3 regions of the Pseudomonas sp. VEM90 genome follow, and region 1 is predicted to be linked to each of the others. Evidence: predicted binding sites of a transcription regulator. Region 1 holds the regulator's gene; each other region holds the start of a gene.

Region 1 (3,278 bases):
CCAGCAGCTCGGGGGTGGCCGGCGTCACTTCAGCACGCTCGCGCACCTGGCCAAACATGCTGTTGACCGTATCCAGTGCCTCGAGCACCACATCCATCAGTTCCGCATCGACCCGGCGCTCACCTTTGCGCAGGACGTCGAACACGTTCTCGGCGATATGGCAGCACTCCACCAGCTCGTTCAGCTGAAGGAAGCCGGCGCCCCCTTTTACAGTGTGGAAACCGCGAAAGATCGCATTGAGCAGGTCGGCATCGTCAGGCCGGCTTTCCAGCTCGACCAGTTGCTCGGACAATTGCTCAAGAATTTCGCCGGCTTCTACCAGGAAATCCTGGAGGATTTCTTCATCGGCGCCGAAGCTCATCAAACGTGCTCCTTAAAAACCAAGGCTGGACAGCAGATCATCGACATCGTCCTGACCGGACACGACGTCTTCACGCTTATCGGCATGAATCTGCGGACCTTCACCCCGAGTCGGATGTTTTTCTCGATCTTTTTCTGCACGCAATTGATCGTGATCATGGTTTATACCGGCAAAGCGGTCGACCTGGCTGGCCATCAGCACCAGCTTGAGCAGGTTGCTTTCCACCTCGGTCACCAGTGTGGTGACGCGCTTGATCACCTGGCCGGTCAGGTCCTGATAGTCCTGGGCCAGCAAAATGTCATTGAGGTGCCCGGAAACCTTGCGGTTACCCTCAGCGCTATGCGTCAGGAAACTGTCGACTCGCTTGACCAGATCACGAAATTCCGGCGCAGCCACTTCGCGGCGCATGAAGCGCTGCCAGTCGGTGCTCAGGGCCTTGGCCTCGCTGGCCAGCTCATTGAGCACTGGTGTGCTTTCCTCGACCAGGTCCATGGTGCGGTTGGCCGCGCCTTCGGTGAGCTTGACCACGTAAGACAGGCGCTCGGTGGCGTCGGTGATCTGCGACACCTCTTCTGCCTGCGGCATGGTGGGGTCGATCTGGAAACTGACGATGGCGCTGTGCAACTCGCGAGTCAGCTTGCCGACTTCCTGATACAGGCCGCGGTCGCGGGTCTGGTTCAACTCGTGAATCAGTTGCACCGCCTCGCCGAAACGGCCCCGCTCCAGGCTTTCGACCAACTCCTGGGCATGCTTCTTCAGGGTCGATTCGAACTCGCCCAAAGACGTTTGTGATGAATCCATGACGCGCCCCCCGTAACGTGACTCAGCCGTTGACGCGTTCGAAGATCTTCTCGATCTTCTCTTTGAGCACCTGAGCGGTGAACGGCTTGACCACATAACCATTGACGCCGGCTTGGGCCGCTTCAATGATCTGGTCGCGCTTGGCTTCAGCGGTCACCATCAACACCGGCATGCTTTTCAGCTTGTCGCTGGCACGCACTTTACGCAGCAGGTCGATGCCGGACATGCCCGGCATGTTCCAGTCGGTCACCAGGAAGTCGTAGTGACCGTTTTCCAGCATTGGCAACGCCGTGGTGCCGTCATCGGCTTCATCGGTGTTGGTGAAACCCAGGTCACGCAACAGGTTCTTGATGATCCGCCGCATCGTCGAAAAGTCGTCAACGATGAGGATTTTCATGTTCTTGTCCAATTAGACCTCCAAGCAGTCTCAAACGCGCTCGGCCTACCGAGCACGCACTCATTCAATTCGGTACAACGTGGAAAACGACTGCAACGACAGCGGGCTCAACGCGCCCGCCATTCCCCCAGGCGGCTGCGCAGGCGCGCGGCACACTGACTGTGCAACTGGCTGACCCGCGACTCGCTGACCCCCAGCACCTCACCGATCTCCTTGAGGTTCAGCTCTTCGTCGTAGTACAGCGCCAGCACCAGACGCTCACGCTCCGGCAGGTTGGCGATAGCCTCGGTCAGGGCAGCCTGGAAGCGCTCCTCCTCCAGCCCGCGCGCAGGTTCGACCTGGCCACTGGCGCCATCCTCATGCAGCCCTTCGTGCTCGCCATCCTGCAACAGGTCGTCGAAGCTGAACAGGCGGCTGCCCAGGGTATCGTTCAAGATCCCGTAGTAATCATCGAGACTCAATTGGAGTTCGGCAGCAACTTCATGATCTTTAGCGTCACGGCCTGTTCTGGCTTCTACTGCACGCATGGCATCACTGACCATACGAGTGTTGCGGTGCACCGAACGCGGTGCCCAGTCACCTTTGCGCACTTCGTCCAGCATGGCGCCGCGGATGCGGATACCCGCGTAAGTCTCAAAGCTGGCGCCCTTGCTGGCGTCGTATTTGTTGGCCACTTCCAGCAGGCCGATCATGCCGGCCTGGATCAGGTCCTCGACCTGTACGTTGGCCGGCAAGCGGGCCAACAGGTGGTAGGCGATGCGCTTGACCAGCGGGGCGTAGCGTTCGATCAGCTCGTACTGGGCATCCTTCGCCGCCCGGCTGTACATCTTGAAACCGCTGGCGTTCATAGTACGGGTCCCGCGCTGGTGGGTTGCACCAAGCGCTCGACAAAGAACTCCAGATGACCGCGCGGGTTGGCCGGCAGCGGCCAGCTGTCGACCTTCTGCGCAATCGCCTTGAAGGCCAGTGCACACTTGGAGCGGGGGAAGGCTTCGTAGACGGCACGCTGCTTCTGCACCGCCTTGCGCACGCATTCGTCGTAAGGCACGGCACCCACGTACTGCAGGGCAACGTCAAGGAAGCGATCGGTGACCTTGGTCAGCTTGGCAAACAGGTTACGCCCTTCCTGCGGGCTCTGCGCCATGTTGGCCAAGACACGGAAACGGTTCATGCCGTAGTCGCGGTTGAGCAGCTTGATCAACGCGTAGGCATCGGTAATCGAGGTAGGTTCATCACACACCACCAACAGCACTTCCTGGGCGGCACGAACGAAGCTGACCACCGAGTCACCAATACCCGCAGCAGTATCGATCACCAACACATCGAGGTTGTCACCGATTTCGCTGAACGCCTGGATCAGCCCGGCGTGCTGGGCCGGGGCCAGGTGCACCATGCTCTGGGTGCCCGAGGCTGCCGGCACGATGCGCACACCACCAGGGCCCTGCAGCATCACGTCACGCAGCTCGCAACGCCCTTCGATGACATCGGCGAGGGTACGTTTGGGGGCAAGGCCCAGCAACACGTCGACATTGGCCAGGCCCAGGTCGGCGTCCAGTAACATGACCCTGCGGCCAAGCTCGGCCAGCGCCAGGGACAAGTTCACTGAAACGTTAGTCTTGCCGACGCCACCTTTGCCACCGGTCACGGCGATCACCTGTACGGGATGCATGCTACCCATGTCTGTTCTTTACCTTGTCTCGCTGGGACTCAGGCCACACG
Region 2 (3,278 bases), on a different contig from region 1:
GGAATACGCCAGTACGACCTTTTTTACGTCCGCCATGCCATCACTCCACGGGGTTGTACGGAAAGGTACCGATTCTACCGGCGTTGCGGATAAATTTACAGTGGGGCGACAGCTTCTGACGACAAAGCGACAGGAACTTTCGCAGGGGCGACGGGCGGTCGGCTGCGGGATGTGGCATGAGGACCATGGAGGGGCGTCGAGCCGCAGCGTGCATGCCTTGAGGAGTTCAGCGCCTGTGAGACCGAGCGCCGCCAGGTGTCCGCCTCAACACATTTTGCGCCTGTGAGACCGAGCGCCGCCAGGTGTCCGCCTCGACGCATTCTGCGCCTGTGAGATCGAGCGCCGCCAGGTGTCCGCCTCGACGCATTCTGCGCCTGTGAGATCGAGCGCCGCCAGGTGTCCGCCTCGACGCATTCTGCGCCTGTGAGATCGAGCGCCGCCCGGTGTCCGCCTCGACACATTCTGCGCCTGTGAGATCAAGCGCCGCCAGGTGTCCGCCTCGACACATTCTGCGCCTGTGAGATCGAGCGCCGCCAGGTGTCCGCCTCGACACATTCTGCGCCTGTGAGATCGAGCGCCGCCAGGTGTCCGCCTCGACACATTCTGCGCCTGTGAGATCGAGCGCCGCCAGGTGTCCGCCTCGACGCATTCTGCGCCTGTGAGATCGAGCGCCGCCCGGTGTCCGCCTCGACACATTCTGCGCCTGTGAGATCGAGCGCCGCCCGCGCGGCGCTTCGCGGGTAAACCCGCTCCTACGTTTGTTTCGGGCCAATTATGCCTGTGGGATCCGCGCGCGAACGCCTTGGCATACACCTCGAAATCGCGTTGTACAAACAAGGCGGTCGCGCGCGCCAGGCACAGGATGGACTGGCCCGAAACAAACGTAGGAGCGGGTTTACCCGCGAAGCGCCGCGCGGGCGGCGCTCGATCTCACAGGCGCTGAAAATGTTGTGACGAACCCCTGGCGGCCTTGATGCGAGCCCATGACATGCACCGACCAGATCTCAGGGCGCCTTCGCCCCTGATACCGGTGCAACAGCCGGCGCCGCTTGCTCAACCGGCCTTTCCACGGCTTTTTCAACCACCGCCACCCGATCCAGCTCGATATTCACCCGCCGATTACGCGCCCGATTCGACGCACTGTTGTTCTTCGCCAGCGGATAACGCTCGCCATGGAAGCGCACAGTAATCTGCTCTTGCGGCACACCGTGAGCCTTGAAGTAATCGGCCACGGCCAATGCGCGACGGCGCGACAGGTCGCGGTTGGTCAGGCGGTTGCCACTGTTGTCGGAGTGGCCGTTGAGCTCAATATGGTTAACCGTGGGGTCGGCCTTCAGGTAGTCGACAATCACCGCCAGCCGCGCCTTGGCTGCTGCATCCAGCTCGAAACCGCCCCCAGGGAAGCCCACTTGAGTCTGGCGCACCTGGTCATAGTTCATCGGCAACAGCTTGCCCGCACAGACCTGATAGTCATTGTAGGCTTTGGCGAAGCTGACCGGCAGCACACGCACCTCCATCGGCCTGCCTGCCTCACCGGTGTAGTTGCGCACGACTGTGCTACGCCCGTCGAGCAAACCGTTGATCAGCCGGCTGGCCTGCCCTTGGGAGGAGCTGAACAGCACTCCGCTGCGGGCCATACGCACATGGCCCAGGTTGATATCGCCACGCCCAGGTTGCCATGGCGCTGCCGCGGCCAGCAGGCTGGCGGTGCCGGCACCCAGTACGTTGCTGTCCGAACGCAGCTGGAACACCGGCTGCTCGCCTGCCCGGCGCACGAACGTACCGCTGCCGAAACCTTCGATCGGTTGGCTCAGACGGCACTCGAACTGGTCACCCTCGACCTTCCAGGCAATGTTCTCCATGCGCGTCTGGAAAGTCAGTGCGCCGGCCGGCAGGCTGGCGAACAGGGTCAACAGGGCTAGGTAACGCTGGCGCACGGGCGGCTCCACAATTTCTGACGGCTTACCAGCAGGCTATCGGACGCCGCGCGGAAAACTTGATAGCCGTGCTCGCCCCGGGGTTTTCCGGTAGGATTGGGGCTTGAGTTCGACCCGCCTGGAATCCCCAATGTCCGATCGCCTGACCCTCCTGCGCCCCGACGACTGGCACATCCATCTGCGCGATGGTGCCGTCCTGCCCCACACCGTTGGCGACGTGGCGCGTACCTTCGCCCGTGCCATCATCATGCCCAACCTGGTTCCGCCGGTGCGCAATGCCGCCGAGGCCGGCGCCTACCGTGAGCGCATTCTGGCTGCCCGCCCGGCCGGCAGCCGCTTCGAGCCGCTGATGGTTCTGTACCTCACCGACAACATCAGCCCCGAGGACGTCCGCGCGGCCAAGGCCAGCGGTTTCGTGTACGCCGCCAAGTTGTACCCGGCCGGTGCCACCACCAACTCCGATTCCGGCGTGACCAGCATCGACAACATCTTCCCGGCCCTGGAGGCACTGGCGGAAGTGGGCATGCCGCTGCTGGTGCATGGCGAAGTGACCCGCAGCGAGATCGACGTGTTCGACCGCGAGAAGCGCTTCATCGACGAGCACATGCGCCGTGTGGTCGAGCGCTTCCCGACGCTGAAAGTGGTGTTCGAACACATCACCACCAGCGACGCCGCGCAGTTCGTCACCGAGGCCCCGGCCAACGTGGGTGCGACCATCACCGCCCAGCACCTGCTGTACAACCGCAACCACATGCTGGTTGGCGGCATTCGCCCGCACTTCTACTGCCTGCCGATCCTCAAGCGCAACACGCACCAGGTGGCCTTGCTGGACGCCGCCACCAGCGGCAACCCGAAGTTCTTCCTCGGCACCGACTCGGCACCTCATGCCCGGCACGCCAAGGAAGCAGCCTGCGGTTGCGCGGGTTGCTACACCGCCTATGCGGCCATCGAGATGTACGCCGAAGCGTTCGAACAACGTAACGCGCTGGACAAGCTGGAAGGCTTCGCCAGCCTGCACGGCCCGGCCTTCTATGGCCTGCCGGCGAACACCGACACCATTACCCTGGTCCGCGAAGAATGGACCGCTCCGGAAAGCCTGCCATTTGGCGAGCAAACCGTAGTCCCGCTGCGCGCTGGCGAAAAACTGCGCTGGCGCCTGCTGGAGGCAAACGCGTGAGCGAAGACCTTTACGAAGACGACCTGGAAACCCAAGGCAGCAGCGGTCCTCGCCACCCGATGGCCGAACGCTTCCGCGGCTATCTGCCGGTCGTGGTGGATGTTGAAACCGGCGGTTTCAACAGCGCCACCGATGCATTGCTGGAGATTGCCGCTGTCACCATC
Region 3 (3,278 bases), on a different contig from region 1:
GCCAGAGGAACCTGCCGTTGCCTACTTCAAGGCGAACGAACAGGCTGTAGCCCAGCAAGGGCGTCCAGGGGCCTTGTTCTTCGACAACGGCGCCTGTGACCACCGCCTGCTGCCACAGGCTGTACTGCATCGTTATTACCGTAATGCCTTGCGCAGCAGCTTCACCAGCAACAGCGTGCGCCATGGCAGCGAGTGCAGCAGCCGCAATCTGCGCAGCGCCCTGGCCGATATGCTGCGGCACAATCGCAGCCTGAACGTTGGCGCCGAGCATATCTGCCTGACCCAAGGGGTGCAGATGTCGCTGTCCCTCGTGGCCAGTGTGTTGCTCAAGCCGGGTGACGTTGTGCTGGTCGAGCGCCTGAGTTACCCCCCAGCGTGGGAGATCTTCCGTCAGTTGGGTGCCCACCTGGTGACCGTGGAGCTGGACCATGAGGGGTGCCGGGTCGATCAGCTCGAGGCCCTGTGCCGGCAGCACAAGGTGCGGATGATGTACATAACACCCCATCACCAGTTCCCGACCACGGTCAGCCTGCCAGCCGGGCGCAGGCAACAGCTGCTGGAGCTGGCGCGCCAGCATGCCTTTTGCGTGCTCGAAGAGGATTACGACTACGAATACCACTTTGCCGGGCGGCCTTATCTGCCGTTGGCCAGCGACCGCCATCAACGGCACGTGATTTACATTGGCTCACTGTCCAAGCCTTTGGGCAGCACGTTCCGTTGCAGCTATATCGTGGCACCGGTGGAAGTGACAACCGTGCTGGAACGCAGGGCGATGCTGACCCTGGGGCAGGGCGATGCAGTCATGCAGCAGATGTTGGCGGACCTGATCAATGATGGCGAGCTGAAGAAACACCTGCGCCGGGTCAACCGCGAGTACCGGCGCCGGCGTGAGACCTTGTTGGGGTGTTTGCGCGATGCGTTCGGTGAGCAGATCAGCGTGCAGGCGCCAGAAGGTGGTCTGGCGCTGTGGGTGAGGTTTGCCGATGGGATCAACGTGGATCAGTTGGTCGACAAAGCGCTGGAGCTGGGCCTGGTGGTGCGCAGTGGGCGACAGTTTTCACCGTTTGGCCATGCCGAGAACGCCTTGCGCCTGGGGTTTGCTTCGCTGGATGCGGATGAGATCCGGCAGGCGACCCAACGCCTGGCAGACGCAGCGAAAGCGATTGGCAAGGCGCGGTAGCGGATGGCACGGGCTTCGCCCGTGTTCGCGGGCAAGCCCGCTCCCACAATAACCGCGCTGGCCTCAGGATTTATGCAAAAGGGTTATGCCCTCAAGGGTTTCGAGGCCTCTGGGTCTCAACGCATTCCGTTCGGTTACCGCACATAACCGCATCACGGCGCCTCAAGCCTGCGCCAGCACCTCCGATAGCTGCACACCCACCGTCGAATCATCGACCAGACGTGGTGCCAACAAGGAGTACTGCCTGCATGCTTGCAAACCTGAAAATTCGCACCGGAATGTTCTGGGTGTTGTCGCTGTTCAGCCTGACCCTGCTGTTTTCGACCGCCAGTGCCTGGTGGGCTGCCTTGGGTAGCGACCAGCAGATCACTGAACTGGACCAGACTGCGCACCAGTCGGACCGGTTGAACAATGCGTTGCTGATGGCGATTCGTTCCAGCGCCAACGTGTCTTCGGGCTTTATCGAGCAGTTGGGTGGCCATGACGAGAGTGCAGGCAAGCGCATGGCGCTGTCGGTGGAGCTGAACAACAAGAGCCAGGCGCTGGTCGACGAATTTGTCGAAAACGCCCGCGAACCCGCCCTTCGCGTGCTGGCAACCGAGCTGCAGGCAACCTTTGCCGAATACGCCAAGGCGGTGGCCGGGCAGCGTGATGCGACCCGCCAGCGTTCGCTGGAGCAGTATTTCAAGGTCAACAGCGATGCCGGTAATGCCATGGGACGGCTGCAAACCCTGCGCCAGCAACTGGTGACCACGCTGAGCGAGCGTGGCCAGCAAATCATGCTCGAGTCGGACCGGCGTCTGGCCCGGGCACAATTGCTGAGCGTGTGCCTGCTGGGCATGACCGTGGTGCTGGCGGTGCTGTGCTGGGCTTTCATTGCCCAGCGTGTGTTGCACCCACTGCGTGAAGCCGGTGGGCATTTCCAGCGCATTGCCAGTGGCGACCTGAGTGTGCCGGTGCAAGGGCAGGGTAACAACGAGATCGGCCAACTGTTCCATGAGCTGCAGCGCATGCAACAGAGCCAGCGCGACACCCTTGGGCAAATCAACAACTGTGCCCGGCAGCTGGACGCCGCTGCCACAGCGTTGAACGCGGTCACCGAGGAAAGCGCCAACAACCTGCGTCAGCAGGGGCAGGAGCTGGAGCAGGCCGCGACTGCCGTGACCGAAATGACCACGGCAGTGGAGGAGGTTGCGCGCAACGCGATCACCACCTCGCAAACCACCAGTGAATCCAACCAGCTGGCCGCGCAAAGCCGCCGGCAAGTCAGTGAAAACATTGACGGCACCGAAGCCATGACCCGCGAAATCCAGACCAGCAGTGCGCACCTGCAGCAGTTGGTGGGGCAGGTGCGGGACATCGGCAAGGTGCTGGAAGTGATCCGCTCGGTGTCCGAGCAGACCAACCTGCTGGCGCTCAATGCTGCCATCGAGGCGGCCCGTGCCGGTGAGGCCGGGCGCGGCTTTGCGGTGGTGGCGGATGAGGTGCGCACACTGGCCTACCGCACGCAACAATCGACCCAGGAAATCGAGCAGATGATCGGCAGCGTGCAGGCGGGGACCGAAGCTGCGGTGGCTTCCATGCAGGCCAGCACCAACCGCGCCCAGTCGACACTGGACGTGACTCTGGCCTCGGGGCAAGTGCTGGAGGGCATCTACAGTGCGATCGGCGAAATCAACGAGCGCAATCTGGTCATTGCCAGTGCGGCCGAAGAGCAGGCTCAGGTGGCGCGGGAAGTAGACCGCAACTTGCTGAACATCCGCGAACTGTCGAACCATTCCGCGGCAGGTGCGCAGCAGACCAGCGAGGCGAGCAAGGCGTTGTCGGGGCTGGTGGGGGAGATGACGGCGTTGGTGGGGCGGTTCAAGGTTTGAGCCGCTGCGCCTGCGTGGAACATTAAGATAAGGTTAAACTTATTCAAAGTTCCCTTTGCGGGTTGACTTCGATACTACGCTTGAATAAAGTTCGACCGCCCCGAGCGCGGGGCCTTTTTTCCCTTCACTGAAGAATTCAATGGACACAGTATCTAGTCGCTGTCTGACCCCTGCCGTATGGCCCGGTCAGGCACTTGAACCGGAACACCGGTCCCGACACCCCG

Evidence for each region. Region 1 encodes FliA, which starts transcription of late flagellar genes. Its sites were predicted from a motif close to CTAAAGTTTNNNNNNNNNNNGCCGNTAA; they were not measured.
Region 2: a site for FliA is predicted at 1,974-2,001, ahead of ACYCCG_RS19485 (flagellar protein MotY). Genes of this name have one in related genera too.
Region 3: a site for FliA is predicted at 1,342-1,369, ahead of ACYCCG_RS00845 (methyl-accepting chemotaxis protein). Genes of this name have one in related genera too.

Annotation. Positions count from the first base shown of each region.
Region 1 is NZ_JBTRAR010000008.1:42,377-45,654, reverse strand. It holds gene ACYCCG_RS10015 (chemotaxis protein CheA) at 1-361, opposite strand, end outside; gene ACYCCG_RS10010 (protein phosphatase CheZ) at 374-1,162, opposite strand; gene ACYCCG_RS10005 (chemotaxis response regulator CheY) at 1,185-1,559, opposite strand; gene fliA (RNA polymerase sigma factor FliA) at 1,667-2,407, opposite strand; gene fleN (flagellar synthesis regulator FleN) at 2,404-3,237, opposite strand.
Region 2 is NZ_JBTRAR010000021.1:65,879-69,156, forward strand. It holds gene ACYCCG_RS19480 (argininosuccinate synthase) at 1-36, opposite strand, end outside; gene ACYCCG_RS19485 (flagellar protein MotY) at 1,005-1,937, opposite strand; gene pyrC (dihydroorotase) at 2,068-3,114, shown strand; gene rnt (ribonuclease T) at 3,174-3,278, shown strand, end outside.
Region 3 is NZ_JBTRAR010000001.1:171,588-174,865, reverse strand. It holds gene pdxR (MocR-like pyridoxine biosynthesis transcription factor PdxR) at 1-1,180, shown strand, start outside; gene ACYCCG_RS00845 (methyl-accepting chemotaxis protein) at 1,429-3,054, shown strand.